2 regions of the Bacillus pumilus genome follow, and region 2 is predicted to be linked to the other one. Evidence: riboswitches for the same ligand, from Rfam matches in the RefSeq annotation. Region 2 holds a riboswitch; the other holds the start of a gene.

Region 1 (15,771 bases), 1.5 Mb from region 2:
TTATCGTCGTTATCTTTTTGGGCACATTTATTGGCACGATCGCTGTCCACTTGATTGGACCAGCTTTAATGAGTGTAGGTGGAGCATCCTTAGGGGCATCAAGCCTCCAGTGGCTGGCACCACAATGGGTGTCAGTTGTGTACCCAATCACACTATTGATTGTCAGCTTAGCTTTAACTGCTTCGTTATTGAAGACGTTATTTACTAGTCAAACTACACGTCATACACTTTCATAAGGAGATGTTTCACATGGAACACTTGATTGAAACAAAGCGATTGTCTTTGCAAATTGATTCTTTAAAAGGACAGAAACAAATCATTCTTAAAGATATCCATTTATCGATAAATCCTGGGGAATTTGTGACCATTATGGGACCTTCCGGATGCGGGAAAACCTCCTTGCTTTATCAGCTTAGCGGGATAGAATCAGCCTCAACAGGAGAGATCAAATATAAAGGCAGTTTATTATCAGAAATGACAGATAAACAGTTAACTGCTCTGCGTTTAACAGATATGGGATTTGTCTTTCAACACAGCCACTTACTAAAAAATCTAAATCTATTTGATAACATCATTGCTGCAGCTTACTTAACAAAGAAAAAGCCAAGAAAAGAAGTGAATGAGCGAGCTAGATATTTAATGGAGAAACTTGATATTGATCATTTAGCAGATAGATATTTGTCAGAAGTATCAGGAGGTCAGCTTCAAAGAGCCTCTATCTGTCGAGCACTTATGAATGAACCAGACATTCTTTTCGCTGATGAACCAACAGGTGCTCTTAACTCCCATGCAACGAAGGAAGTGATGAATATATTTTCGAAAATCCATTCTGAAGGAGCGACACTACTGCTTGTCACACATGACCCAAAGGTTGCTCTTCGTTCTGAAAGAATCATGTTTATGAATGACGGAGAAATAACGGCTAGCTTACATTTAGGGAGATATGATGATGAGTCAACTGCCGAGAAACGGGAGACCAGATTAAATCAATGGCTTCAAGATTTAGGGTTTTAAGTTTGGAATAAAACAGGCAGCCTTTCTGCCTGTTTTACTTTTCCTGGCACTCAAATGAATAATCCATAGACAAACTATTAGTCTCTAGTATGACTTTGCCGCCTACTTGTTGACAAGATTCTGTCAGCAATTCGATTTCTTTGCTATAAAAGTATCTCTTTGACATATACAGAGTCACTAAAACAAGTAACAGCGTCGCCATAATCACTGTGATTTGCCAATTTGAGATTTTAAATCTTTTTTTCATATCAACATCCTTTCCAACAGACTAATTTTTGTCTGCTTCTATCCGTGTCTATTCCAAATTTGATCTAGCATCATCATAACTGATTTTCTTTAATAGATCGACCTTCCAACTTACCCACCGATTAACTAAAATCTCTTTATTTGTAATATACCAGTGATATTTTTGATCATAATCATAAAACCCATTGTATATATTCCTTTTTTAGACGATTAAAAAAAGATTTTAATCATTTGTATAAACATTCAATCACCATTACAATTTCGTACATCACATGACCATAGGTCCTTTTTATTACCTCTTGGCAATCACCTCACAGAAATGATTATATTCTTCCAAAAATTGTGATATCGTTTTTTAGTGAAACAGGTGAAAGGATCTTAAAGAGGTGAAATTTCATGGCTATCATTTCTGCTGAACAGGTGGGGAACCGTTTAAATGATTGGCGAATTGCGATTCGCAAACATGATGTACAAAGTGCTAACGCAATGTACACAGAATTAAAGCAATTGCTTCAAGAAATGGAAGAGAATCAGGAGGTATTGACTTATTATTCATTGCTAGAAGGCAAGTATAAACTCATGATATATGAACGAAGAGGTAAAAAACTGAATGAACAGACAGAGCTAGATTGCCCCTCTAAAACAAACGACTTAATTGAATACTATTTTTACCTATACAAAGCCCTTTACGCTTCATATAACAGAGACTATGCATCAGCCATTGGACTGTTTAAAATTGCCGAGAAAAAACTGCAAAACATTCCGGATGAAATAGAAGTAGCTGAATTCCATACGAAAATCGCAAACTTATATATGCTACTTCGTCAAAGCCTAATTTCTCTTCACTATATTCAGAATGCTATAGATATTTTCAAAAGTCATGAAGGATATGAAAGAAGATTAGCGACAGCCATTGTCATCGCCGCTGCTAATTATATGGATATTGGCGACTTCACAAGAGCAGAAAACTACTACAAAAAAGCATTACACATCGCTGACAATCTAAATGATCATTTTCTAACTTCACAGCTTTTTCATAATATCAGTATTCTGTATGCCGAAGCTGGAGAATCGAAAAAATGTATCGATGCCCTAGAAAAGGCTCTAAGTGATGAAAACTACCTCTCATCGTGCTATTTCCATCACACCATGTTTATGTTAGTCAAAGAGCTGCTCTCTATTGATGAAAGAACACAAGCTCTCTATTACTTCGAATTGGTCAACCAAAAACACGAATCAGATAAATGCCCCATCTATACAGCAAAAATGAATTTGCTTTACCATCTATATTTTACTGAGGATATGTCTCAAAAAGCTCAAGCCTGTTTCGAGGAAATTAGCATTCTAAAAGAATTAAAGGATGCTGAAGGTGCCTGTGAATTAAGTGCACTAGCTGCAAAACACTTTGAAGATTTAGGTGCCATTCATCAAGCCTATCTCTTTTTGAAGGAAGCCTATCACATGAACCATCCTATATTTGAATGGAGGAATTCTAATGAAAAAAATGAGTTTATTGATCCTTGCTTTAACCATCGTTGTTTTCGGACAAACAGTGTCTTTCAATTCGTTAAATGAGACGAATCCTGGCACAACAGAACGACCTATCGGAACTTAATATAAAAATTGATCACAGCAAAGAACCACTTGCCTGATCACAAGGCAAGTGGTTCCACCATTATTTTAATTGCTGATAAGATATGAGGCGGTGTATATGTACCGCAAGATAAGTAAGCTCATCATTAGGAATGACGATACTATGCACCTGTTTAATATAATCTTTGATTTTAAAAGCAACATCCATCGCCTGAGGATACAAGTGTGCAATTTGTTCAAACAACTCATTTTCTTGATCCGACAGTAATTTATTTGCATAAAACCTCTCTACAAAGAATTTCACATGTGTAATGAACCGACTGTAATGAATATTATCTTGGTCCATTTTCATATTCAATGTATAGCGCACAAGATTGACAATGCTCCCGATCATTTTGGCATATTTCATGCTATCTTTTGAATCGGATTCTTCACCTAATGCATTGATTAGGTGAAAGGCGATATTGGCAGCTTCTTCTTTTGGTAATTGTATGCCCAATGTATCATTTACTAACTCAAGAGCGTACTTCCCTACTTCAAATTCTTCAGTATAGTAATTTTTGATTTCCCAGTACACGCGATTCGTAATATTAATATTCTTTTTATGTCGTTCAACAGCAAAATTCAAATGATCCATTAAGGTAAAATAAACGCCTGAATTTAGATTTGAATTTAACCGTTTTTCTGCATATTGGACGATGCGCTGAGTTAAATCGATAAACTCTTGAGGCATAGAATCTAACAATTGAAGAAATTCTTTTGCTCTCATGTTATCGACTGACATAAAGACTTGGTCCGCTTTTTTCTCTTCTATCATTTGACCCGGTTTTTGTCCATAGCCAATCCCACGGCCAAACAAAACCATCTCCTGTTGGTTCTGATCTTCAGCCAGGACCACACTCGAGTTTAAAACTTTTTTGATTTTAAACATCGTCATCACCTGTTTTCATGATTGTGGTGTTCAATCGAGCGCTTCACCATTTGTCTCAATGACTTTTTGGTACCAATAAAATGAGTCTTTTCGAGATCGTTTTAATGTTCCGTTCCCATCATCATCTTGATCTACGTGAATAAAGCCATAGCGTTTTGACATTTGTGATGTACCTGCACTAATAATATCAATGGAGCCCCAACTCGTATATCCAAAGAGATCGACGCCCTCTTCAATCGCTTCTCTCATCTGACGGAAATGCTCTTTAAAATAGTTAATTCGATAGTCGTCATGGATAGAGCCATCACTTTCAACTTTATCCTTTGCACCCATTCCATTTTCGACAATGATAAGAGGTTTTTGATAGCGATCATACAGTTCGATTAAAGAAATTTTCAGACCAACCGGATCAATTTGCCAGCCCCAGTCAGTTGAAGGCAGATAAGGGTTTTTGACTCCACGAATCGTATTTCCTTCTGTCTGTTCTAACCCTTCTTGAGCTGATTCAGTTAAAGACATATAGTAGCTAAATGAGATGAAATCGACTGTGTTTTCTTTTAGAATATTGAGATCATCTGCTTCCATATGAATATGAATATTTTTTCTCTCAAGCATCCGTGTAATCAGTGGCGGATATTCGCCAAACACCTGAACATCTGCATAGAAATAGTTTTCTAAGTTTTGTTTTAAGGCTTGTTCCACATCATTCGGGTGACACGTATGCGGATACGTTGTCAATTTTGTCAGCATACATCCAACCTGGCTGCCTGGGATAATACGATGGCAATCAGCTGTTACAAGAGCAGATGCAACAAATTGATGATGGAGCGCTTGATACACGGTCTCTTCTACTTTACCTTCTGGGCAACGATCAGGAATAATTCCTGCTGTAATAAATGAGTGGCGGTGAATACTATCAATTTCATTAAAGGTGAGCCAATATTTCACATCATGTTGATAACGTTCGAAACAAACATTGGCGAACTTCACAAAGAGATCGACCACTTTTCTTTCCACCCAGCCGTTATATTTCACACTAAGGGCTAAAGGCATTTCATAATGAGAGAGTGTCACAATCGGTTCTATATTGAGTTTTTTCATTTCGGCAAATACACGATCATAGAATTGCAGCCCTTTTTCATTTGGTTCAGCTTCTTCTCCAGTAGGGAAGATCCGACTCCACGCAATAGAAATGCGAAGTGTTTTAAAGCCCATTTCAGCAAATAGAGCCAAATCCTCTTTATAGTGGTGATAGAAATCAACCCCTCTGCGTTTAGGGTACTTTTTATCATCTGGGTCTTTTATTGCACGTTCTATATTTTCAGAAGTCACAGCAAGATGTCCTTCATAATCTTCTACACTTAAATTGGAACGATACATTGCAATATCTGCAACTGATGGTCCCTTTCCATCTATATTCCAGGCGCCTTCTGCCTGGTTGGCGGCAATTGCGCCGCCCCATAAAAACCCTTTTGGAAAACCTTTAATTGTTGTCATATGTTTAGCCTCCTAATTGTGTGACAACCATCAATGTATCTTGACGATTGACCTCTTGTAATGGCTGTACCTTTATTTCATATTGATCTGTATTTGTGATGACAGCAAGTGTAACTGGATCATAACCTGCAGCTATGATTTTTTCTACATCAAATTCAATCAGTAAATCTCCTGCTTGAACACGTTCTCCTGCCTGCACTTTTGGATGAAAATACTGTCCTTGCAGTTGAACGGTATCAATGCCAATGTGGAATAGTACTTCAACCCCTTGGTCCGTTTTCATACCAAGTGCATGATTTGTTTCGAACAGCATGGTCACCTCACCATCTACTGGTGCGTAAAGCGCTCCTTCTGAAGGGACAATGGCAATTCCGTCTCCCATGACCTTTGAAGAGAAAATATCATCTTTTACTTCAGATAGAGAGATCATTTGACCTATCACAGGACTTTTGAATGTTTCACCTGCTCCAATTTGTTCAGCAAATGCCGCTTGATCATTTGTCTTTTCTTCTACTGTTTTATCCTTACCTAATACAAAAGCAGCGATAAAGGCGACAATAAACGAAATGACTGCTCCAATGACAGCAAACATTAGATTTCGTGGGAGCTCATCTGATATAAACATCGACATACTTGCTAATCCAGGGCCAACAAGTACAAAGGCTTGTATACCAACTAATCCAATGAAGATCCCGCCAACAAACGAACCAATCATGACACTTCCAAGGACTCGCTTATTTTGAAGTGTCACACCATACAAAGCAGGCTCTGTGATACCAAAAAATGCTGAAATCCCTGCCGAAATGGCTGTTGATCTGAGTACCTTGTCTTTTGTGCGTAGTGCTACAGCGAAACACGCTCCACTTTCCGCAATATTATGCGCAAGTGATGCTGGCAAATAAAGTGCTTCTTTCCCAAGGGTACCCATCGTTGTGACTGCATAAGGGACCATCGCTTTGTGCATACCTGATGCGACCATGAATGGAAGGACTGCTGCTAAAATCGCGACAGCTACCCATCCTACTGTATTAAACATTGCAAGAATGATGGATGAAAAACCTTGTCCTGCTGTAAAACCAATCGGTCCTAATAGAAGTAATGTAACTGGTACAGTAATGACTAATGACATCATTGGAACAAAGAAAATCCGAATTGGTTTTGGTGAAAATCGTGTAAAGAATTTTTCCATTTGAGCGTACAGCAATACAGAAAGGATTGCTGGGAACACTTGATACGCATAAGCTATATTTTTCACGTCGAATGACAGCAATTGCGCACCTTCAGTAAGCATAGCCGTCATGTTCGGAAGAAGAAGCGCACCGACTGCTGATAATGCGACCAATGGGTTTACCTTTAGTTTATTCGCCGTCGTTACAGCGACTAGTAAAGGCAGGAAGTAAAGTGGTGCGTCCCCTACCATGTTCAATATTTGATAGGTTTGACCCTTTGCATCCATCCAGCCTAATAGAGAGAAAAGGAGAAGAAATGATTTTAAAATCCCTCCGCCTGCGATAGCTGGAACAAGCGGTTGGAAGACACCTACAATGAAATCTAACAGAACTGTGCCTATTTTTCTTTTTTCTTTTGGCTGATTGGATGGCACGTCTTGTCCAGGCGAGCTGCCGCCCATTAATTTTGTTACCTTTTGATACACTTCAATGACGTCATTCCCAATGACCACTTGGCATTGTCCTGACATTCTGACAGCTATGACACCTGGTGTTTTTTCTAGTGCTGGTACATCTGCTTTTTTCTGATCAATTAGTGTGAAGCGAAGTCTTGTTGAACAGTGCTCAAGGTGCGCAATGTTTTCTTTGCCACCTACATGCTGTAAAACGTCTTTGGCAACCTGTGTGTAATCCATTTTTTCTCCCCCTTTTCTCATACATGAGACCTATATTTTAGCAACAAAAAAAGGACCTAAAACGACAAATTAAAGAAATTCATCGTTTTTAGATCCTGCCTGCATGACCAGTCACATGTCTAATTTATCAATATTGGATTTGATTTTAGTATATATCGATTATATGAAAGCGTCAACATTTATTTTTCTAAAAATTATTAAGGTCCATATACCCAAATTTCTTTTCTTTAATTACTTGAAGCAGCCTTTCTCTTTTTTTATACACCTATTTCCTTTTATCATTAATAAGAACTATTTCCACCATAAAAAAACCAGATAAGTTGACTCACTCATCTGGTTTAACACAGTCTATTTTTTCTTTTCTTCCGCCTGCTTTTTAAATGCTTCAGATTGTTTTTGATATTCCTGTTTCGTGACTGGTTTAAATTCTACAGTGCCGCCTGCTATTTTCAGAGGAAGTTTTATTGATTTTGCACCTCGATTCGTCGAACCTACGATAATACCCGTTTTGTGCTCTTCGATTTGAGGATAGGTACTGATATCAAACATGATTCCATCAGAAACACCACCGGCTTTATGTTTCGTCTCTTTATAAGGTTCACTACCATCCCCTGGAACTGTTCTCATCAGAAAAGACCCTGACCATTCTGACTCAATATGCATGTGCTTTACTTGTAGAAATAGTTGGTATGAATCATCCTCCGCAGTATACAGATAACCGTAAGCGCCTGTTACTTTCTTGATGTAGTCTCTTAAATAATCATAAAATCTATTTTCTGAGTCATCTATTAGTTCATCATATCGATCTTGAATGACTTTTTGATACGCCTTTAGCTTTTTTTGATCAACCGCTTTGTATGTGGTGCTTTTGTTTTCACCTTGTTTTTTCACAGAAAGATCTTTTCCAGCAATATGAACTTCGTATATAGCCGTATCTTTTCCTTGCTTCACTTGAAATTCGTAACCGTTTTCAATTACTTTTCCAGTTAATTGATATTTATTTTTAAATAGATTAGGATCATAATGCATTTCCGGATTTTCTTCCAGAATGGTTTCATTCAGATGACCTGTTACTTTCCCTTTTCTCTCCGTTACCTTAAACCAATTCACACGATCTTTTGTTTTATACGCAAAGGCGTAGGAGTGATTCAGTGCACTCTTTTTTGCGGTTGCTTGATATGCTATCCAGCCAACTGCACCAATGACTAGTACCGTCAGGACAGCCATGATCCAAATTTTTGATTTGCTCATTTGTCCCCCTCCGCTATCATTATTTTTTTCTCCATCGTCATGTCAATTTATATGAGTGATTCATCTTCCCAATTCACAAAATCTGTTGTCTCTTCACCTCCTTTATAAAATATATTTTTTAAAACCTGCTTGTATTTTCCACTGAATATCAATTATTATATATCTAAATGATATATCTTTTAGATAGGTGTGCTGATATGAAAAAATACAATGATACGACGTATGCGATTTTAGGTATTTTAACGACAGATTGTAAGTCTGGGTATGAAGTGAAGCAATTAATTGATAAGAGCTTGCATCATTTTTGGAAAATTAGTTATGGACAAATTTATCCAGCTTTAAAGTTAATAGTCGTGGAAGGTCTTGCTGAGGTTTCACCCGCTTCTACGTCTGGCCGCTCCGACAAGCGGGAATATCATCTGACTGAAAAAGGGCTGGAGACGTTAAGAGAGTGGCTGGCAAAGCCTCTCGATCAGTTACCAACGGAACGAAATGAAGTGTTATTAAAGTTATTCTTCGGTCAATATCTTTCGATTGAGAAAAAGCTGGTACTGCTACAGGATTATGAAAGGCAGCTTCGTATCCGTTATGAGACCTATGTTTCGATTGAAGAAAACATTCAAGAGCTTTATCCAGATGAAGCAGATGCGAAGTATTGGCTGTTTACTTTAGATTACGGAAAAAGAGTGGCTCAAGCAGGAATTGATTGGTGCGTGGAAACATCCCATTTGATGAAGAAGGAAGGGTAAATGAATGAAAAAAGACATACGTGCTGGCAGATTTACAACAGAGAATTCTGACTCGATTGTTGTGTTTATTATCGGCATGCGGATCAACAAACGCTGGGCGGTTCATCAATGGATGCCTGTGTTCATGGCGATGCCTGGCATGATCAAAGAGCTGTATACCCATCAAGATGAGCTTGGTTTCCTCGGGACAGAGAATTACTTTGGCTTACGTACGACAGCGATGATCCAATATTGGAAATCAACAGATGACCTTCTGGCTTATGCGAAGATGGAAAAACATTTGGCGGCTTGGAAGAACTTCCATCAGAGGGCTCAGAACAATGACGCAGTGGGTATTTATCATGAAACCTATCAAATTCAAGCCGGCTCGTATGAATCTGTCTATGTGAATATGCCTTCCTATGGACTGAGCCAAGCGAGAGCGCCTATTCCAATTGGTAAAGGAAAACAAACAGCGAAAGAACGGCTGAAAACAACAAATTCCTAGAGAGCGAATCTCTAGGAATTTCTTTTTGCAACGGTCACAAAATGCTTTAATATGCGGGCTGTTAATCCCCAAATGGTGTAGTTTTCATAATCATAAAACCATTCCTCTATCGAACGGCTTCCCCAGCGGTACTTCTCACCATTCATGATTTTTTCATAAGGGAAATCCTCAGCAGGAGTTGGCTGAACGGATACATGATGTAGGTACGGCTCATATTGACTTAGCCATGATAGAGGCACAGTAAAGGTCTCTTCTACTTCTTCTTGATTGAAGGAGTGTTTCACTTTTTGTTCATCAATGATCCCGACATATGGGTAGACCACGAAGGATGGAGACGCAATGTAAGGACTAAGCTGTCCAAGAATCTCCACCGATTCTGGCGGAATGCCCAGCTCTTCATGTGTTTCTCGCAATGCAGCTTCCTGTGCTGTTTCGCTGCCGTCGAGTTTGCCACCTGGGAAGCTAATATCTCCCGGCTGTTTTCTCATGATGAGCGATCGCACCTCAAATAAAATATGCCATTCTCCGTTTACTTGCACCAAAGGGACAAGGACTGCAGCTTTGAACGCTGTTTCTTCTCCAATAAATAACGGTTGAGATTGATGTAAGTCATTTTTTAATTGGTCAATGAACACGGGCATCACCTATTTTCTGTTTCTCTTTCTTTTAGCGTATCATGGTTCACCTTTTGAAGAAAGATGATCTTATCTGACAATTATTTTTATCAAATTGACAACTTTACTTGTCAATTTGAATAACATGTTTTACAATCAAAGAAAGATTCAGATCAAAATTGAGGTGACAGAATGAAAAATCGGCTAAAAGAGCTTCGTGCACGTGATGGTTTGAACCAAACTGAGCTTGCCAAGCGTGCAAAGGTTTCTCGTCAGACCATCAGCTTAATGGAACGCGATGAATTAATGCCGTCTCTCTTGCTCGCTGTTAAGCTTTCACGAATTTTTCAGGAACCCATTGAACGTATTTTTCTATTCGAGGAGGATGAACTATCATGAAAACTGTATACAAACTGCTCTCAGGTGCTCTCCTTGGCTTTCTCGGCGCTTACTGTCTGCTGGCTGCCGAATTTGAAATGACACTTCTTGATATTGCATTCGAAGCGACACTTGTCATCAGTGGATTGACGATTGTATTGATTGTTTATTGTTTTTCAGGGATTTCACGTATGAAGAAAAGAGTATCTCTTTCGGTATCTGGAGATGAAGAGGATGAACTCGAAGCAAAACAGTATCGCACCTTTACTGATTCGACTTTATCCAATACGGTGAGTACCATTTTGTCCATAATTGCCACCGGTATGGCTATCGTTACCGAACAGCCTATTTGGCTGATTCTCGTCAATGTTGCTTTATTTATCGTCACCATTATCAGTTCTTATGTAGCGATATCCGTTCTACAACTTGTCTACCCTAATCGCAATCTCCCAAGCCCGTCTGACAAAGATTATAGTAAAAAGCTGCTCGCTATTTCTGACGAAGGTGAAAAGCATGTGATGCTTGGCGGACTGTTTCACACGTATCAAATGATGAACATCTTATTGACCAGTGCCATGTTTATTCTGATTGTGTATTCCCTTGGAGCCAATCACTCTCAACTCTTCTCAATCATCGTGATTGGACTTGTTTTAATCATTTTGAATGCAAATTATATGTTCAGGATTAGAAATCGTTAAATGAACAAAAGCACAGCCCAATGCAAAGGCTGTGCTTTTCCGTCCATTATGATGCACGGCGTTTCTTTCGTGCATAAATCAATAATAAGAAACCAAACCAAACCGGTGTTAACAAGAGCGCCGGGCGTGTTGCATCCGCAAACAGCATGATCACAAGAATGGCAGCAAAAAGGACAAGAACACAAATGTTTACAAATGGTGTGAACGGTGCTTTAAAGGTAGATGCTGCATGCAGTTCAGGCTTTGTTTTTTTATATTTCAAATGGCAAATTAAAATAATACTCCATACCCAAATGAAACAAATGGCACTGATGGTTGTGACAATACCAAAGGCTTGCTCTGGAATCAGCTTGCTTAAAAGAGCACCGACCGATACCACAATTGTTGAAACGAATAGTGCATTACTTGGAACAGCGTGCTTATTCAGACGTCCAAAGGAAGATGGGCCCTGTTTTTGATGACTGAGATTATACAAAATTCGGCTCGTCGAGAACATACCGCTATTACAAGCCGAAGCCGCAGACGTCAAGACAACAAAATTAATGAGTCCCGCTGCTACTGGAATTCCAATCAGCCCAAAGGTTTTTACAAAAGGACTTTCTGATGCACTGAGCTCAGTCCATGGGTTGATACATAGTAAAACAAAGATCGCTCCCACATAGAAAAATAGAATTCTTAATGGAATTTTATTAATCGCAGACGGGATGTTTTTTTGTGGATTGGCTGTTTCTGCTGCGGACACACCGACCAGTTCCACTCCCACATACGCAAAGATGACCATTTGGAATGACAGTAAGAAGCCTGTGACACCATGCGGGAATAGTCCGCCGTGTGACCAAAGATTCGTTACCGTCACCGGTCCTGCATCTGTTTGAAAACCAATGATTAAAAGGACAATTCCAACGCCGATCAATAATAGAATCGTAATCACTTTAATAAGTGCAAACCAGAATTCCATTTCTCCGAAAAGCTTCACCGTTAATAAATTAAACCCTAGTAAAATCAACAAACAAATGATGGCAGGAATCCATTGCGGGATATCAAACCAATACTGCACATACACTCCGACAGCAATAACATCCGCCATCGCGGTCATAATCCAGCAAAACCAATACGTCCACCCTGTCACAAAGGATGCCCACGGACCAAGGTAGTCCTCTGCAATATCGGTTAATGACTGATAGCCTGTCTTCGATAAGAGCAGTTCACCAAGTGCCCTCATGACAAAAAAGATCGCCATCCCGACAATTAAATAAGCAAAAATGATCGATGGACCTGCCAATTGAATGGCCTTTCCAGAGCCTAAAAATAGCCCAGTTCCAATGGTTCCGCCAATTGCAATCAACTGAACATGGCGGTTTGATAAATCTCGTTTCAATTCTTGTTGTTCCAATGCTAACGCCCTCCTACGACACGATCTTATACTGAAATAATGAACTCTCAAAAAGTCCATAAAAAAAGAGATTGGATGCGCTCCAATCTCTCGGTCATAAAAGAATAGCAAAATAGCGAAAAGCAATACACGGCGTCATCCATGCACTACAAATACAATATTTCGTACTCTTCTGTCCTTTTGCCTGAGATTGTGAACCCTTCGGCGCCGCACATTCATGCGGTCTCTCCAGAAGCTGCTCCTGCCATAGTGTGACCCACAGCATTCATAGCCTTCGTTATTTAATTAAAATGTTGCTATTTCTGAATAATTTCATATTTTACGCCTCTAAAAGAAAGCTGTCAATGGAAATCTTTTATGATTGACGGTGGTAGCCATATAACTTCACTTCATCAATCCCTCTTGATTCATGTATAATAAATCAAAAGATGTTCGGCTCGTTTGCTGGAGAAATCCCTCTTGATCAAGAACAAAGTTAGGAAATCCATGGAAGTTGGTGAAAACAAATGAAAAAAATGAACAAACAGCGTGTCACATTACAGGAAGTCGCCAAGCATGCCGGTGTTTCGACTTCAACGGCATCACTTGTTGTTCGAAATAATCCTAGAATCTCTGAAGCCACTCGAAAAAAAGTACTGCAATCCATGGAGGACTTAGGATACGTATACGACCGCGTTGCTGCCAACATGCGGTCAAAAAGCTCAAATATCGTTGGTGTGATTGTCACGGATATTTCTAACACCTTTATTTCTGAGTTTTTAATTGGCGTGCAAACCACGCTTGAATCACTAGGCTATACTGTTTTACTTGGTACGACCTTTGACAGTGTCGATAAACAGGAGCGGCTCATTTCCACAATGGTAGAGCACCGAGTGGGCGGGATTATTTTAAACCCAGCTTCAAAAAGCTCTGCACGAACGGTCAAACAATTAAATCAAATTCGCACCCCAAAAGTACTGGCAAATCGTGAATTATCAGATGTGCAATGTGACTATGTCGGCGTTGATTATGAACAAGGTGCTTGGATGGCGATTCGTCATCTTCTTCAAAAGGGACATCGGCGTATCGCCTTCTTAGGCGGCATCAAGACCTCATCGACTTGGATTGAGCGGATGAAAGGTTTCAAAAAAGCCCATGACGAAGAAAATCTGATGATTGATGATTCTCTTATTATTGACATAGAACCTACTCGTGAAGGCGGGAAAGAAGCGCTTGCCCAAGTGATTGATCAGCCTGAGCCTCCTACTGCTATTTTTTGTTTTAGTGATCTAGTCGCATTTGGGGTCATTCAAGAACTATCAGCTCGTGACATTAAGCCTGGTGAAGATATCGATGTGGTTGGATTCGATAATGTTCCTGAAGCGGAGATGTACCATCCGCCGCTCACCACTGTTTCCTCCTTCCCCCGATCCATCGGGGTAAAAGCAGCGAACCTTTTATATCATAAAATGAACGAACAGGATGAAGAGCTGCAGAGATTGATATTAAAGCCTCAACTTCATATTAGAGAAACCGCTCCCTCATGATGAAAAAGAGAATTGCATGCAGCAATTCTCTTTTTTTATTGATCAAGTCAACTATTTCTTTGTTTCATTTTTATTTTTTTAAATCACAAAGTCATAAACTTGACACATTTAAAACACAGGAGTATATTTATCTCGTTGCTTCTTTTAGTATATCGTTATACCTATTTCAGAGTATCGTTTTTTTAATCAACATCAGTTAAAAGTGGAATTTTCTGATTCTGATCAAATTATGAAGATTTACTTTCTTATCAATTCTATTTTTATTTTTAGGTTTTAGTAGAACGATGTACTTAATTGAAAAACAGATGAATATTCATTATTTTTTTCATCAATTACACAAGGGGTGTTGTGATGGGCATCATATTATTTACTTTTAAGGAAATAACAAAGGGTATACAAGAATTTGACCCTAAAGGGGTTTCAAATATAGGAGTGGGAACATGAAAAATCCTTATATTAAATCGTCTGTTGGCATGTATTTAAACTACTTCATGCTCGGCATGATCAATATTATTGTAGCTTCCAACATGGACAGCTTATCTGAACGCTACCATGTGGATATTCCGAAAATCAGCTTGCTTGTATCGGCGATCGGAATTGGTAAACTGGTTGCTCTCTTTTTCTCAGGCCGGTTAGCCGACCGCTGGGGACGTAAGCCTGTCATTATTACAGGAAACTTTCTTTACTTATTATTCTTAATCGGTATTCCAACGACAACGAGTTATACACTAGCATTTATCTTTGCGATTTCTGCTGGGATTGCAAACTCGTTACTTGATTCGGGAACATATCCTGCTTTGACAGAATCGTTTCCTAAAAAGGCAAGTTCAGCTTCTGTTTTAGTGAAGGCGTCCGTTTCAATTGGAGCGACTGTTCTTCCATTTATCCTGGCATTCCTTATTGCACATGACATCTTCTGGGGCTGGGCGTTCTTTGGACTAGGGCTTCTTTATTTGCTTGTTGGGATTTACTTAATCTTTATGCCGTTCCCGAACCATAAGCAAGTCTCTTCACAAGGTGACCTTCCAGTACAGGAACAAATGAAGGAAGAACCTAAAATGCTTGGTGAAGGCTTAGCTGTTGTACTCATGGGGTTCACGTCAACTGCATTGTTTGTCGTATGGCAGACATGGCTTCCGCAGCTCGGGTTAAAATTAATCGGACTTGGCACAGAACAAGCCACACAGCTTCTATCTTATTTTAGTATCGGTGCACTGGTGTCTGTTCTCTTGCTGTCGATCGTCTTAGATAAATTCATTTCACCTATTATGGTGGCAATTATTTATCCAATTGGAGCATTCCTTGCGATGCTTTCATTATTTCAAATCGAAACATACAGCATTGTGATTGTCAGCACCTTTTTCTTAGGGCTATTTACAGCGGGAATCTTCCAGCTGGCGATGAGTATCATGATGAAACTATTCCCGACAAACAAAGCAACGGCTTCATCCTACGTCAACATTGCGGCAAGCTCCGCGTTTATTCTCGTGCCGCTCATTACAAGTGGGTTGGTCAGCACGTACGATATTA
Region 2 (15,771 bases):
CGAAGCTTCTAGGCATTGAGACGATTATTTCAGGCATCCGCCCAGAAATTGCTCAAACCGTTGTGAAACTCGGCATTGATTTCTCAAAAGTAAATACAGAACACAGCCTTGCAAAAGCCTTGGAAAAAAGAGGATTTCGTATTTTTGAAGAACAGCCGCAAGAAGCCACATGACTAAAAAACCTGCACTTGTAAAAGTCAGGTTTTTTTATATGCACTTTTTTAAAAAACCACGTTTTCCATCGCAAGCTGATGATTTTTTCGATTGATTAGGCATTAAAATGATAAATTGCTCTTTTGTCAGACAGGTTCCTCTGACTTACAATATGGTCAGAGAAGGGAGTGGACCATTTGTATGGGATTGAATACTTGGGACAAGAGCTGCTAGAAGAAGCATGCCGCATGAGAGCATCTGATGTGCACATTGTTCCAAAGGAAAAGAAAGCGTCGGTATCTTTCCGCGTAGACTCAGATTTAATTCAGCAGCGAACCATTGATAAAAAAAGCGGCGAGCGGCTCATTGCTCATTTTAAATTTTTATCATCCATGGATATCGGAGAAAAACGGAGACCGCAAAATGGGTCATTAGCTGTGATGCTAAGAAGGGGTCAGGTGTTTATTCGGATGTCTACCCTACCAACTGTAAATGATGAGAGCTTAGTGATTAGAATATTACCGCAGGATCATGTTCCAAAAATAAAACATCTGTCACTATTTCCGAAAGCCTCCACCAGGTTATTATCATTTTTGAATCATTCGCATGGGCTCATTTTATTTACCGGTCCAACCAATTCAGGGAAAACAACAACCCTTTATTCATTGATCCAGTTTGCAAAAAAGAATTTCAACAGAAATATTATTACACTTGAAGATCCTGTGGAAACGAGAAATGAAGAAGTGCTGCAGGTTCAAGTAAATGAAAAAGCCGGTATCACATATGCCGCAGGATTACGCGCTATTTTAAGACATGATCCAGATATGATTGTGCTAGGAGAAATAAGAGATGCTGAAACGGCTCGAACGGCAATTAGAGCAGCACTGACAGGCCATTTAGTGATGAGTACACTCCATGCGAAAAATGCAAAAGGAGCCCTTTATCGTATGCTTGAATTTGGTGTCACGATGAATGAACTCGAACAAACGATGGTGGCGATTGCTGCGCAGCGATTAATCGAGCTCACCTGTCCTTTTTGCGGAGAAACATGCCAGCTTTACTGTAAATTAAATCGACCGGTCAGACGAACAAATGTATTTGAACTGCTGTTCGGAAAGGAGCTTCGTGAGTGTATCAAGGAGGCTAAAGGAGAATATGCTCACTCGTCATATGAAACACTGCAAAGATTAATTCGTAAAGGAGTGGCACTAGGCTATTTATCGAAAAACACCTATCATCGCTGGGTTTATGAAGAAGCAAGCCTCTAAAGCATGGTCTAAAAAGGATCAAGCGGAATGTCTATCAAAACTTGCTCAATTGATTCAGGCTGGATATACACTGATTGAGGCATTAACGATGTTGAATATCCAGTTGTCGAACAAGCAGCAGCAACAATTAGCACCGGGCATTCAGTGGCTGCTCGAAGGGGAGCCTTTTTATGTGGTGCTAGAAAGACTCCATTTTCAGCGGGAAGTCATCGCCATTTTAAGCTTCTCCGAAAAGCATGGAAGTCTAGCAAAAGCACTTGAACAAAGCGCACGGTTTTTAGAGAAAAAAATTAAACAGGTAGATACGTTTAAACGCATATTACGTTACCCGATTTTCCTCATCTTTACAGTTTTGATCGTGCTCATACTCGTTCAGCAAATGATTATTCCTCAATTTTCTCTCTTGTACTCCTCGATGGATACCCGAATGTCATGGCTGATTCAAGGTATGTTTGGACTCTTTCAATTGCTGCATGTATCTCTCCTCCTCATCGGCTGTGTGTGTATCTGTCTGACTGGATACTATGCTTTCTTTTTTAGGAAAAAATCTACCCTTGAGAAGCTGAGGGTGATCAGCAGGTTTCCTTTTTTATATAAAGGAATGCGGCTGATGCATACGTATCTTTTCTCTCTACAGTTAAGCGGACTGCTTCAGGCTGGATTATCGATGTATGAGAGCTTGCTAGCTTTTAAGCAGCAAAGCTACTTACCCTTTCTTCAAGAAATATCAGAACAGATGATTGAAGAGTTAAGAAAAGGAGAGAGAATGGCACATCAAGTGAGCCTGTCTCCTTTTTTTGAAAAACGTTTTGCAGCCGTCATCGAGCATGGTGAAGCGAGCGGGATGCTTGCAAGAGAAATGTACACGTACAGTCAATTTCTATTAGAGAATGCAGAGCTGAAAATTGAAAAATGGATGTCGTGGCTGCAGCCGGTTATCTATGGACTGACGGCAATTCTTATACTCATTGTGTATTTATCTATTCTTTTACCAATGTATCAACTGATGGAGCAAGTGTAAGGAGGAGGGCAAAGACATGAATGATAAAGGATTTACTCTGTTAGAAATGTTAATTGTCATGCTTGTGATTTCGATTCTTTTACTTATTACCATTCCGAATATTACTCGTCACCACCAAACGATTCAAGCAAAGGGCTGTGAAGGGCTTAAATCAATGGTGAGCACTCAGGTGATGGCATATGAATTAGAGCACGATGGCAAGACACCATCTTTAGCTGAATTAGAAAAAGAAGGCTATGTTAAAAAGGGATTAACGTGTCCTAATGGAAAAGCAATTGTCATTCAAAACGGCCATGTGAAGCATGAATAAATTAATTTTTCATGAAAAGGGTTTTACCCTCATAGAACAGCTAATGATCTTACTGGTTCTATCGATTCTATTGTCGATCATAGGAGTAAAAATCCCAAATTTAATAGAAGACGCTGAAGCCAAAAAACAAGTGAACATCATGAAACAAGATTTTCAATTGGCTGCTAATACTGCATTTGTCAAAAAAACACGTGTATATGTTGAATTCCATCCGCCACATGTATCGTATCAAGTAATCGATCAAAAGGATGGCGAAGTCATTGCTTCTTTTCAGCAACAAAAGGGAAGCATTCAGGCTTCTACATTTCCACAAGGTATCTATTTTAATGTAAACGGACATCCAAGCAGCGGCGGGTCTCTCATCATTCAATTTGGCAGTCAAACGTATAAGCTCACGATCTATTTAGGAAGCGGGCGAATCCATGTTCAAAAGCAATAGAGGGTTTAGTACGATAGAAGCGCTGTTTGCTTGTCATATCTTCCTATTTGCAGCCCTTGTGCTTATGCCGGCCTATGAAAAAATCATAATAGGGAAAAATGAAGTAAGAGCCAAACTTGAGGCTTATCAAATTTTGCATGAACAGATGAATGAATCGTTCATAGAGGGTACAAAATCTTCTGTCAAAAAGAAGCGAGGCGACATCACATATGTATTCAATTGGAGTAAAGAGAAGGGATGTGTATCATACAACATACAAAAAAAGCAGACCATATGCTTTCACCAGGTTGCTGAACGGTGAACAAGGTTTTACCTTTGTCCAGGCTTTATGGCAATTGCAGCTATTTTTGTTCCTTTCTTTTGGCTGTGTACTGATCTTTTCTACAGCTGAGAAAGCCCGTCCTTTTGAAGAGATTAACCGATTTTCGCAAATGGAGTGGAAACAGACTGTTCTGCAATTAGATGAGGAATTAAGCCGAGCAACGGCTGTTCGATCGGTGCAAGGAGGTAAAGCGTTAGAGTATGTATCTGATCAAGGGCGAGTCGTAACGATTGAGCCATATCAAGAGATGCTTCGGAAGCGAATGGATCAAGCAGGCCATCTCCCTTTATTGCAAAAGGTGAAAGAATTTCGCGTGAGAACAAATCAGCATAGAGCTATCCTTAAAGTCACAGATGAGTCTGGTAAGGTGTATGAAGCTGTTTTTTTCATATATAAAGGGGTGGTTCCTACATCGTGAAAAGGGAAGGAGGATTTATCTATCCGCATGTACTGGCTGCAATTCTATTTTTTCTCTTGATCCTAGGGGCGATGACGATAGGGTTTCAAAAAGAGCTGAGAAGTGCAGAGCTGACGATTTCGTTTTATAAAAAACAGCAGCTTTTCAGGGTGGGTGCGAGTGAAGCTGCCCGTACATTCCATCGTTTGTGTGAACAGCAGCAAACTCATATTCACACTGAAGAAGGCCGCGTGACATTAAAGAAGATAACATGCGATCAAAAGAAAAAGCGTATCCACATGTTAGTCAGGGTGAAAACAAAAGATGGTTTATCAGATGAACGGGAACTCGTGCTGAATTGGAAGACCCGTGAAATCATGAAATGGGCAAACCGTGAATAGCCAGTGTATAAAATGATCCTCTTCCTGGTAACACTTGAAGAAAGAAGAGGTGAATGTGCTTGAAAACAAATGACTATGTAAAATATATGACACAGGAAATCATTAAATATATGAATACACCACGTGACGAACGGAAAGAACATAAACAAGAGAGAATGGAAACGAAACCGCCATTTTCACAGCGTTTATTTGGGGTTCTGCCGTTTGGGTTTTCAATGATGCTAAAAAAACGTAAGCGACATCGACAAAAGTAAAAAGCCGCCAGCAGGCGGTTTTTTTATGCCCCATTAGCTGTATTCTTCCACAACAATCACTTTATTGACCTTGTTTGAGTAAGGGTTATAAGAAATAGTGACAAATACCCCAAATTCTTTGGTGTGGTCTTTTAACGTAATATGATACTGTTTCACAGATTCCTTCTCACGATGACGGTCCCATACTTTTTGTTTGAATAAGACTTGCGTTAGCGGATATCGTTTCTTTGCTTCTTTGACTGCCCGCGTTTCCCATTGATCTGCGGCGGCAGTGAAACCTCTCGCATCCGCAGGATTGGCGTCTTGTATCATAGGACCCAACAGTAAACTGAGCATGATTATCATCTTTCCATATTTCACTTCACATCACCTCACCTGCTATTATTCTGACCAAATGCTGCACTTTTATGTAAATTTTTAAGAAGTACAAATGTCACACAAAAAAATATTGAATACGGCGAAAGAATGAGAAAATGGAAGAATTTTCTCGTAATCATTCTTGTTTAAGAACAAAATGGACTAATTTGACGTTTTGGGTTTTATAGGTATTTCCTTATACTGTATGTAATCGTTCTTATTAAAGAACAATCGTTCAAGGAGTTGGAGAATGAATGAAACAGTCGTTCTTTGTACTTTTTTGTGCCATTTGTTTGATTTTCACGTCACTCTTGATCTCAAAAACGAACGCTTCTTTTAACGATATTGAGCACTCAAATTTTGTCATGAAAACATGCGAAAATTTTGAACAGACGGACCAGCATTGTCAGACTTCCAAATGGGATAGAAGTCATTTGGAGCTCATTGATCAAACGATGATCAAAAGAACAGTCTGCGCGCCTCAAAGCTTGAGCATGACATTAAAAAATAGTGGACAACCTATTGCACACTCTGAATGGAAATGGGAATTACATAAAGTGAAAAGTGAGCAGAAGCCGTTACAAGATGGTCATATTCTTGAAAAAGGCTCTATACAGTCCCTTCTTTCTCAACAAACAACGACTGTCACGACAGATAAAGCAAAAACGAATGGAATCTATGTGTTTAAAATCTATTACCCTAAAGGTTTTGAAGGATCTGGAGAAGCATTTATATGGTCTAAACATATGCAGCTCGCAAAGTGTCAAGAAAAGGCATCCTAAATGGAGCTGTCTTCTAAATGAAACAATGATAGGCGAAGGGGAGAAGAGGTCATGAAGAAATGGATGAAGATGTCTGGAAGTATTCTTTATGTGGTGGTGTTCACGGTGATGATTGCATGTATTATTGTCGTATTGTCATCAAGAACTACAGGGGGAGATCCTCAAATTTTCGGTTATCAATTCAAGCAAGTATTATCTGGCTCAATGGAACCAGAATTTTCGACTGGCTCACTCATTGTCGTAAAAGAAGTGACTTCACCGGAGGCACTTAAAAAAGGGGATATTATCACATTTCAAACGAAGCAGGACCAGTCTTATGTGACCCACCGAATTGTTGGGGTGAAAGGAAAGGGAGCAAATAAAGCCTTTGAGACGAAAGGTGACCACAATATGTATCAGGACGGCACGCTAGTAAAAGCGGATCAGGTGGCTGCGCAGTATACGGGTGTGACCATTCCATATGCAGGAAAGCTTCTTTCGTATGCAGGGACTTCGGCTGGAACCGCGTTGCTGCTCATTATACCAGGTGTGATGCTGCTCGTTTATTCGACTCTTCATTTTGTAGGCGCTGCAAAACACCGAAGACACACGGCCGATTTACAGATGTCAGAGGAACAAGCTTAAATTTTCGTTTGTAACCTAATTAGGTTTCAATAAAACAATTTATTAGGGGGTTCATTCATGGCAAAGAAAAGATCAATTCGTTTAGGTGTATTATCAGGGGCTTTAGGCCTGGCATTAATTGGTGGGGGGACATGGGCGGCGTTTAACGATGTAGAAACGGCAAATGCGGTCTACTCGACAGGAGAGCTGGATTTATCTGCAAAAGAGAACTCCGGCGCCATCAACCTTTCAAACTTAAAACCTGGTGATCGCATCAAGAAAGAATTTAATTTTGAAAATAAAGGATCACTTGCGATCAATCAAGTGCTGATGAGTCTTGATTACAGCCAGTTTCAAGATGGAGCTTCCTCGAAAAATGGCGGTAAGAATACAGCTGAAGAATTTCTCAGTCAGTTTCAGGTGAGTGTTCTGACGGTTGGAGCCGAAGGTGGAAATGGTTATCCGAAAAATATTATCTTAGATGCTGCAAACCTGCTTGACTTGCATGAACTAACGGCAAAACAGGATCAGACTGCATTTGAAAAGCTTCGTCATGCCGTCGATGAGAAGTTTTTACATGAAAGTGGGAAGATTAATGTAGCAACTGTTGATGGAACAGTGGCTCCAGAGTATGACGGCATACCAAAGAACCCGTTTGATTACGATAAAATGGAAATGATCATTGAATTTGTCAATGACCAGACGAAGGATAAAGCTGGTCACTATATCCAAAATAAATACCAAGGCGATGCGATTCAAATTGATCTTTCCTTCGAAGCGACTCAGTGGAATGGTTTAACGATCAATCCCAAAAAGCATACGGATGAAAAAGGCTACGTGAAAGAAAACGAAAAAGCACACAGCGAAGATAAAAAATAAAGTCAGTCTTTAGACTGATATCAAGTTCTGCATAGCAATTGGAGGAGTATGCGCTAAAATGTGCGCTTTACTCCTCTTCTTGCTTTTTTTCTCCAGATTTGATAATCTAAAAATTCACGAAATTGCTTTTTCGAAACCCCTGATGTCATTGCATCTCGAACTAGTTTTTCCCATTCACTATCTAATTGACCATCGTATTCGGTTTCATCTTTTTCGTGTAACAGTGTATGAACCGAGACGTCCAGAACAGCGGAGACTTTTTCAAGAAATTGAATGGAGGGGTTTGTTTGCAAGTTTCTTTCTATTGAGCTTAAATAAGACTTCGCTACCCCAGCCTTTTCGGCCAGTTCTGATAGTGAGTAGCCTTTTTCATTGCGGTATTGTTTAATACGCTGGCCAATCAATGTCATCACCTTCCTTTCGATATTATAGCACATTCAGAAAGGTTTGATAGAATGACTTCTTACCAGAGGGTGAGACTCAGAGGACTTTTCACTTGATTTGAGGAATTGACGGACTTCTTCTACTGTTAGCCCTGCTTTACGAGCTTCAAGTAATAATTGAACCCATTCACTGTCTAATATGTTCGTTTTCTTTTCCATACAAATACCCTCCTAAAATACTGAATCATGTATTTCAGGCACTTAACGCATGAAATGGAAAGACACAGGTGGTAAGACCTCATAGTTTGCTTGCGTCATTTTTCCGCCCAATACAAACAGACAAACGTTGCTTTTGGCTGATCGAAAATTGTACGTCACATGAAAGGGAGGGGACCTATAGGTCAACCTCCTCTTTTTTGCTGTAAGTAAAAAAGTCCGCCATTTTCAATCGTTAGACTGATTTTTGGTTCGTATAAAGTTTTGAGTGCTTGTCTTTCTATTTCATATTCTACAGACGTGTCTGAAGTCCCTTCATAAAATTGGTTTAAAAGTTCAGTGTCTTCTTTCCATTTTTGAACAGCTCTTACCGCCCAATCATCTGGTTCCTCATGGGCGTAATGCTCCATTAAACTGTAGAGCCGTTTGACGCCGCTTTCTGGCTTGATCATTGTACTCATCGTAAAGCAGTAATCGGGAATTTGAGATGACAGCTCACGGGTTTCCAGCTTTTCTTGAAATTGTTCAACGACTTCTCCGCGTATTAGATGAAGTCCTAGTGATAAAAGCTTATCCTTCTTTCGATCTGCGAGATAAGAAATTTTCACATTGAGACCAAGCCAGGGCTCGAGTGCGATCTGGTTGGCCATGAGAGGGGTGACTCGTTCATAGAGACGGATAAATCGGCCCTGCTGTTTGACAGCTTCGAAAATTTGAAATAAACGAGGGGAGCCGAAGTGGATAAATTCACCCTCAATGGTATCATCCACTTTTTTTTGATCGGTGATGAGGGTCAATTGCCGCGGCTCCGGAACACCACCAGTTTTTTCAAGCCAGTGCCAATAAAAAGGGCGGTTCATAATCAATTTATCCATATCGATGGTTAGTTGTACGGTCATATGTCCAGCACTTTCTTCTAGTATGTCGCATTGATTTGCCTGAAAGAAACGGAGAAGAAAGGTATGTATGTCACGCTGCTTCATTGATCAACTCTCCTTTATGAGCCTTGCTGTCTTTTTTCTAAAAGCGGTGTTTTTGCTTCTGTTAAATAGGAAGCAAACTGAGTTAATTTCTTTTTCATGTCACCGTCTGATTCGTGCTGAAAGAGAATCTGATGCAGTTCTGATTCGGCATCTTTGATATCGATTCGCGTTAAAATATCATCTAGATCGCCAATGACGTTTTCAAACAGCTGAATTTTTTCATATAAAAGCTTTAAGATGTGTTCCTCAACGGTACCGTTAGTTGCCATATTGTAAATGTGGACATCTCGCTCTTGTCCAAGGCGGTGGATACGTCCAATCCGCTGTTCTAAACGCATCGGGTTCCACGGAAGATCGTAGTTGATGATTTGGTTACAAAACTGAAGGTTGATTCCTTCGCCGCCGGCTTCTGTAGCAATTAACACTTGCGCCCGTTCTCTAAATAAATCTTTCATCCAATCCTTTTTGCCCCGCTTAAAGCCGCCCCGAAAAGGAACGGAGCTGATGCCATTTTGCTGAAGAAACCATTGTAAATAAATTTGTGTCGCGCGGTATTTGGTGAAAATAATGACTTTTTCATTTAACTGTTGAATAAGCCTAACGACTTCAAGCGCCTTTGTGTTTTGCTGCACTTGATTGATTTTCTCCATAATTTGCGCTATAGCAGAGGATCCAAGGATATGTTTTTCATCTTCCTGCATTTTTTTAATTGTCATATAGACCGCCTCGCGACTTGAACAGCATTCTCGTTCCAAGGTCATGATGGAAAACATGTGTTTAGTATAGGACGGGTTCTCTTTCAGCTTGCAGATTTCATCATATAATGCTTGTTCCGTCGGAGAGAAATCAATGGAAATCGTTTTGACATGCCGTTTTGTCCACTCAATGCCCGTGTCTTGCCTTCGGTTACGAATCATCACTTTATTCACAAGCTGTTTTAAACGATCATGGTCTTCTAGCTGTAAATCCTTTTTGGCAAAGACATCTTTAAACTGATGTTCATTCCCTAGGTGACCTGGCTTCAGAAGGGAGACAAGATTAAATATTTCTCCAATACGGTTTTGGATAGGCGTCGCTGTCAGCAGCAAGCAGAATTTCTTATTTAGATTTCTCACAAATTCATAGTTTTTCGTTTTATTGTTTTTCAGTTTGTGTGCTTCATCAATAATGACCATATCGTAGGCAATGGATAAAATAGTGTCTCGATGCGGCTGCCTTTTGGCTGTATCAATGGAGGAAACCACGACGTCACACTGCTCCCACACGTAGCTCTTTTTTTGTTCGACAGCATCAATATAAAATTTCGTCCGCAGCTCCTGTACCCATTGAGATACGAGAGAGGCGGGGACGAGTATGAGAATTTTTTTGGCAAGTCCACGAATCATGTATTCTTTGATAATAAGTCCTGCTTCTACGGTTTTTCCAAGTCCCACTTCATCTGCTAAAATGGCTTTTCCGTTCATCTCTTCTACGACTCTTCTGGCTACTTCAAGCTGATGTTTTAAAGGCGTGAATGCAGGCAGATGGGCAGGAGCTTGCAGTCCTTCAAATGAATCAATGGCTGTGACTTTTTGGACCTGCGTCGCTAAACGGTACATTTCCCAGTTCGCCCAGGGGCCGTCTGCTGCAAGCCGCTGCTGAAATTCACTTGCCCAATCCTGATCAAAAATCGTTTGAATATTCAATGTGGTCGCCTGCCTTTCTAGTAGGTTGGGGATAAAATTGTTCTGTATTTAAACGCTTCATTTTTTAAGAGGTCTTGAAAAGACTAGATATTTGAATAAAAGCGAACGATAATGAATGGTTGTTTAAAAAATGTTAATGATTTTTCTGTTGCTCTTCATCCGTTTCTAATGGTAGGATGTTGGTAAGTGATCTAGCAAATAAGTCACCCATTTTGATAGTATGTCCAATAAATGTGAAGAATATGAGCGGATGATGGTATGGGGAGAGACTTGGCGGTTATTTAGCACTGGCAGGCGCCGAAGGAGCAAGCTGATTCGTTTCAGTGAATCTCTCAGGCAAAAGTACTCTTACCGGACGCAACTCTGGAGAGTGTTTGCTCATCGTTTTTTTAGCAAACCACCAAAGGGGAAAACGCACAATGATGTTGTGCTGTAAACTTTCAGGTGCAAGGACAGAGACTTCTTTTTGATAAAAGGGAGCGCTCTGTCCTTTTTTGCTGTGATTTTTTTCTGAAAATTCAGCTTGTGATCTGCACTGAAAGAAAAAAGGGGGAAACGATTGATGTTGAAACGAACACCGCTTTTTCATGCGTATGAAACGTTTGGCGCAAAAACCATTGACTTCGGGGGCTGGGAATTACCTGTCCAATTTTCTTCCATTAAAGAAGAGCACGAAGCTGTTCGAACAAAGGCAGGGCTTTTTGATGTGTCTCACATGGGTGAGGTGGAAATCAAAGGTCAAGATGCCCTTCCTTTTTTACAAAGGTTATTAACCAATGATGTGTCTAAGCTGACAGACGGCAAGGCACTATATACAGCCATGTGCTATGAAGATGGCGGGACAGTGGATGATCTGCTCGTCTACCAAAAAGAAAAGAACGATTATTTGCTTGTCATTAATGCATCAAATATCGAAAAAGATGTGGAGTGGCTGCTTCAGCATCAAGGTGAGAACGACGTATTGATCCAAAATGTCTCTGATCAAATCGCCTTGCTAGCCCTTCAAGGACCTCTTGCCGCTGACATCATGAAAGATGTGGCGGATGAAGAAGTGACATCGCTCAAGCCATTTACATTTTTATCAAGAGCTGAGGTTGCTCAAAAAGAGGTGCTTGTTTCAAGAACTGGCTACACAGGAGAAGACGGCTTTGAAATCTATTGCCAGTCAGAAGATGCGGTCCACATTTGGTCGGCTTTATTAAAAGCAGGCGCACCAAAAGGATTAATACCGTGCGGGCTCGGTGCACGTGACACCTTGAGATTTGAAGCAAGACTTCCGCTTTATGGGCAGGAGCTATCAAAGGATATCTCTCCATTAGAAGGCGGGATTGGCTTTGCTGTCAAAACGGATAAAGAAGCCAATTTTATTGGCAAAGAAGCGCTCAAGAAGCAAAAAGAAGAAGGGCCGAAGCGAAAGCTTGTCGGCATTGAAATGATAGATAAAGGGATTCCGCGCACAGACTATCCGGTCTTTTCAGGAGAAAAGCAGATTGGGGTAGTCACAACGGGCACACAGTCCCCAACATTAAAGAAAAATGTCGGGCTTGCTTTAATTGAATCTTCTCAGGCGCAGCTTGGAACAGAGATAGAAGTACAAGTTCGCAAAAAACGTCTAAAAGCGAAAATCGTCGCAACACCATTTTATAAAAGAGCCAAATAACGAGGGGGAATAGAGGATGAAGCATAGGTATTTGCCGCAAACCGAGCAAGATCAAAAAGAAATGCTGGATGTCATCGGCGTTCAGTCGATTGATGAGCTTTTTTCAGATATCCCAGAAAAAGTGAGATTTAAAGGAGCATACAACATTAAAGCAGCCGCATCTGAAACAGAGCTTGTAAGGGAATTATCCCGATTAGCTGCAAAGAATAAAGATACGGTCTCCTATGCATCGTTTCTTGGTGCCGGTGTATATGATCATTACCAGCCTGTCATTGTGGATCATGTCATCTCACGTTCTGAATTTTATACAGCATACACACCTTATCAGCCGGAGATTTCGCAAGGTGAACTACAAGCCATTTTTGAATTTCAAACAATGATTGCTGAGCTGACAGGTATGGATCTTGCTAACTCCTCGATGTATGATGGCGGGACAGCATTAGCTGAAGCGGCAATGCTAGCTGCTGGACATACAAAAAAGAAAAAAGTGGTTGTTTCTGAAACGGTTCACCCTGAAGCAAGAGCCGTGCTAAAAACATACGCCAAAGGACAGCACATCGAAGTTGTTGAAGTGCCTGCGAAAAAAGGGCAGACGGACCTAGCAGCATTAGAAAAGGCTGTCTGCGAAGATACAGCAGCAGTTCTTGTGCAATATCCAAACTTTTTTGGTGTCGTCGAACCGTTAAAAGACATTGAACCTATTGCGCATAAAGGGAAAAGTCTGTTCGTTGTCTCTAGTAATCCACTTGCACTCGGGTTACTGACGCCGCCAGGAAAACTTGGAGCAGACATTGTCGTTGGTGATGCACAGCCGTTTGGTATTCCAGCAGCGTTTGGCGGGCCGCATTGCGGATATTTTGCTGTGACGAAAAAGTTGATGCGAAAAGTGCCAGGTCGTTTAGTCGGGCAGACAGAAGACGAAAATGGTGTTCGTGGGTTTGTACTAACCCTTCAAGCGCGTGAGCAGCATATTCGGAGAGATAAAGCGACGTCCAATATTTGTTCGAATCAGGCATTAAATGCATTAGCCGCTTCCGTTGCCATGACAGCACTCGGAAAAACAGGCATCAAAGACATTGCGTATCAAAACGTACAAAAAGCCCACTATGCGAAGACGCAGGCAAAAGCATATGGACTGCTTGCTGATGTAGAAGGGGCCCATTTCAATGAATTTGTCATCAAATTACAAGAACCTGTAAAAGAAGCCAATAAACGATTGCTTGAAAAAGGAATCATCGGCGGCTATGACTTAGGGAGAGACTTCCCAGAGCTTCAACATCACATGCTTGTCGCCGTGACAGAGCTAAGAACGAAAGAAGAAATTGATACGTTCATGAAGGAATTGGGGGATCGCCATGAATAAACAAGATCAGCCGCTTATTTTTGAATTATCCAAAGAAGGAAGAATTGGTTATAGCCTGCCTGATTTAGATGTACCTGAACAGGAGATCCCAGCTTTATTTGATGACACGTATATCCGTCATGATGATGCTGAGCTTCCTGAAGTATCTGAGCTTGATATTATGCGTCATTATACAGCATTATCAAGACGTAATCACGGGGTCGATTCCGGATTTTATCCTCTTGGCTCTTGTACAATGAAATATAATCCAAAGATTAATGAAAAGGTTGCACGCCTTGCAGGCTTCGCGCAAGTCCATCCACTACAAGAGGCAGACACTGTGCAGGGAGCATTAGAATTGCTGTATGATCTAGGTGATCATCTTGAAGAAATTACGGGGATGGACGCTGTGACATTACAGCCTGCGGCAGGGGCACACGGGGAATGGACAGGACTCATGATGATCCGTGCGTACCATGAAGCAAGAGGAGATCATAAACGAACAAAAGTCATTGTGCCGGATTCTGCTCATGGAACGAACCCAGCATCTGCGACAGTGGCTGGGTTTGAAACCATTACCGTCGCATCTGATGAGAATGGGCTTGTTGATTTAGAGGACCTGCGCCGTGTTGTCAATGAAGAAACTGCGGCTTTAATGCTGACGAATCCGAATACACTCGGCCTATTCGAAGAAAATATTTTAGAAATGGCTGAAGTCGTTCACGGAGCTGGTGGCAAGCTTTATTATGATGGAGCGAACTTGAATGCCGTTTTGAGCAGAGCAAGACCGGGGGATATGGGATTTGATGTCGTTCACTTAAATCTTCATAAAACCTTTACAGGTCCACATGGAGGCGGAGGCCCTGGTTCAGGTCCTGTAGGCGTAAAAAAGGATTTGATTCCGTACTTGCCAAAGCCGGTGCTTGTGAAGAAAGAAGGCCGCTTTTACTTCGATGATGATCGACCAGAATCAATTGGCCGAGTGAAGCCGTTCTATGGTAACTTCGGCATTAACGTCAGAGCATATGCGTATATTCGCTCTATGGGCCCAGACGGCTTAAAGGCTGTCACTGATAATGCCGTGTTAAATGCGAACTATATGATGCGCCGCTTAAGTACTCATTTCGATTTGCCATTTGACCGTCACTGTAAGCATGAATTTGTCCTTTCAGGTAAACGTCAGAAAAAATTAGGTGTACGCACACTGGATATTGCCAAGCGATTACTTGATTTTGGCTATCATCCGCCAACGATCTACTTCCCGCTCAATGTAGAGGAATGCATCATGATTGAACCAACTGAAACAGAATCAAAAGAAACACTTGATGCCTTTATCGAAGCGATGATTCAGATTGCAAAAGAAGCGGAAGAGAATCCAGAAGTCGTGCAGGAAGCGCCGCATACAACGGTCGTCAAACGAATGGACGAAACAAAGGCTGCCCGGAATCCAGTTCTCGTTTTTGAAAGATAAAGAAAAAAGACTCAGGGGATCATGCTCCCAGAGTCTTTTTTGTTAGTTCTTCGTTTTAATGCGGCCGCCCCATTTTTTAAAGCCGCCTTTTAAATTATAAATCTCACGACAGCCGTTTTTACGTAACGTTTGCGCTGCTTTTCCGCTTCTCAAATTGTTTTGGCAATAAAGATAAACAGGCTTGTCAGGACGAATTTCATTTTTGCGCTGCTTTAGCTGGGAAAGGGGGATGTTTCTTGCCCCTAAAATATGTCCGCCATCAAACTCATTTGGCTCTCTCACATCAATGAGTTGAGCTTTGCGGTAACCTTTAATAAATTCTTCTTCCGTCAGCGTTTTCATAATACGCTGCTGATAAATGTAGCTGCCGACAGAATAAAGAACGAAAAGTCCACAAAGTGAGAGGACGATATAGTTGAACATTGACAATACAACTCGACTCCTTCTTGAGCATCAGCACAGTGGCCTGTCTGATGGTACGTTTTAGACAAATACTATTATAGTAAAGCAAAAGAAACTTGTCATCATAAATGGTAAGAATTATTTTCAATTCGTTCCCTATTTGATAGACTGATGGAGAGAGAATATCGGTGGTCATGACCATCATCTAACATTGACTACGTAAAAGAGAAGGGATTTTTATATGCAAAAAGAGAAATGGTGTTTCATTGATACAGGAAATCAAGACCCTGCCTTTAACATGGCAATGGATGAAGCCTTGCTTTATTGGCATAGTGAGAAGCTGATCCCGCCTGTCATCCGCTTTTATGGATGGAATCCTGCGACATTGTCTGTTGGGTATTTTCAGCATGTTGAAAAAGAAATTAACATGGAAGCAGTCGAGC

Evidence for each region. A riboswitch is a leader RNA that binds a small molecule or an ion and turns the genes downstream of it on or off. The one in region 2 is predicted to bind glycine.
Region 1: it holds a riboswitch for glycine, as region 2 does, so the genes downstream of both, CKW02_RS19565 (amino acid permease) here and gcvT (glycine cleavage system aminomethyltransferase GcvT) in region 2, are expected to answer to the same signal.

Annotation. Positions count from the first base shown of each region.
Region 1 is NZ_LT906438.1:3,736,793-3,752,563, forward strand. Features, by position in the region: gene CKW02_RS19500 (FtsX-like permease family protein) at 1-236, shown strand, start outside; gene CKW02_RS19505 (ABC transporter ATP-binding protein) at 250-1,014, shown strand; gene CKW02_RS19515 (Rap family tetratricopeptide repeat protein) at 1,657-2,835, shown strand; gene CKW02_RS19520 (PRD domain-containing protein) at 2,936-3,784, opposite strand; gene CKW02_RS19525 (glycoside hydrolase family 1 protein) at 3,815-5,281, opposite strand; gene CKW02_RS19530 (beta-glucoside-specific PTS transporter subunit IIABC) at 5,286-7,145, opposite strand; gene CKW02_RS19535 (hypothetical protein) at 7,494-8,396, opposite strand; gene CKW02_RS19540 (PadR family transcriptional regulator) at 8,594-9,145, shown strand; gene CKW02_RS19545 (DUF4188 domain-containing protein) at 9,150-9,632, shown strand; gene CKW02_RS19550 (NUDIX hydrolase) at 9,644-10,267, opposite strand; gene CKW02_RS19555 (helix-turn-helix transcriptional regulator) at 10,439-10,645, shown strand; gene CKW02_RS19560 (DUF3169 family protein) at 10,642-11,322, shown strand; gene CKW02_RS19565 (amino acid permease) at 11,369-12,715, opposite strand; glycine riboswitch at 12,878-12,957, opposite strand; gene CKW02_RS19570 (LacI family DNA-binding transcriptional regulator) at 13,222-14,241, shown strand; gene CKW02_RS19575 (MFS transporter) at 14,682-15,771, shown strand, end outside.
Region 2 is NZ_LT906438.1:2,211,701-2,227,471, reverse strand. Features, by position in the region: gene CKW02_RS11385 (STAS domain-containing protein) at 1-173, shown strand, start outside; gene comGA (competence type IV pilus ATPase ComGA) at 351-1,421, shown strand; gene comGB (competence type IV pilus assembly protein ComGB) at 1,402-2,442, shown strand; gene comGC (competence type IV pilus major pilin ComGC) at 2,459-2,752, shown strand; gene comGD (competence type IV pilus minor pilin ComGD) at 2,745-3,191, shown strand; gene comGE (competence type IV pilus minor pilin ComGE) at 3,175-3,492, shown strand; gene comGF (competence type IV pilus minor pilin ComGF) at 3,401-3,931, shown strand; gene CKW02_RS11350 (competence type IV pilus minor pilin ComGG) at 3,928-4,311, shown strand; gene CKW02_RS11345 (YqzE family protein) at 4,371-4,565, shown strand; gene CKW02_RS11340 (DUF3889 domain-containing protein) at 4,599-4,877, opposite strand; gene tapA (amyloid fiber anchoring/assembly protein TapA) at 5,177-5,704, shown strand; gene sipW (signal peptidase I SipW) at 5,756-6,328, shown strand; gene tasA (biofilm matrix protein TasA) at 6,386-7,186, shown strand; gene sinR (transcriptional regulator SinR) at 7,240-7,590, opposite strand; gene CKW02_RS11315 (anti-repressor SinI family protein) at 7,624-7,788, opposite strand; gene CKW02_RS11310 (YqhG family protein) at 7,971-8,768, opposite strand; gene CKW02_RS11305 (DEAD/DEAH box helicase) at 8,783-10,453, opposite strand; glycine riboswitch at 10,704-10,811, shown strand; glycine riboswitch at 10,815-10,911, shown strand; gene gcvT (glycine cleavage system aminomethyltransferase GcvT) at 11,016-12,113, shown strand; gene gcvPA (aminomethyl-transferring glycine dehydrogenase subunit GcvPA) at 12,130-13,476, shown strand; gene gcvPB (aminomethyl-transferring glycine dehydrogenase subunit GcvPB) at 13,469-14,926, shown strand; gene CKW02_RS11285 (rhodanese-like domain-containing protein) at 14,969-15,349, opposite strand; gene CKW02_RS11280 (lipoate--protein ligase family protein) at 15,570-15,771, shown strand, end outside.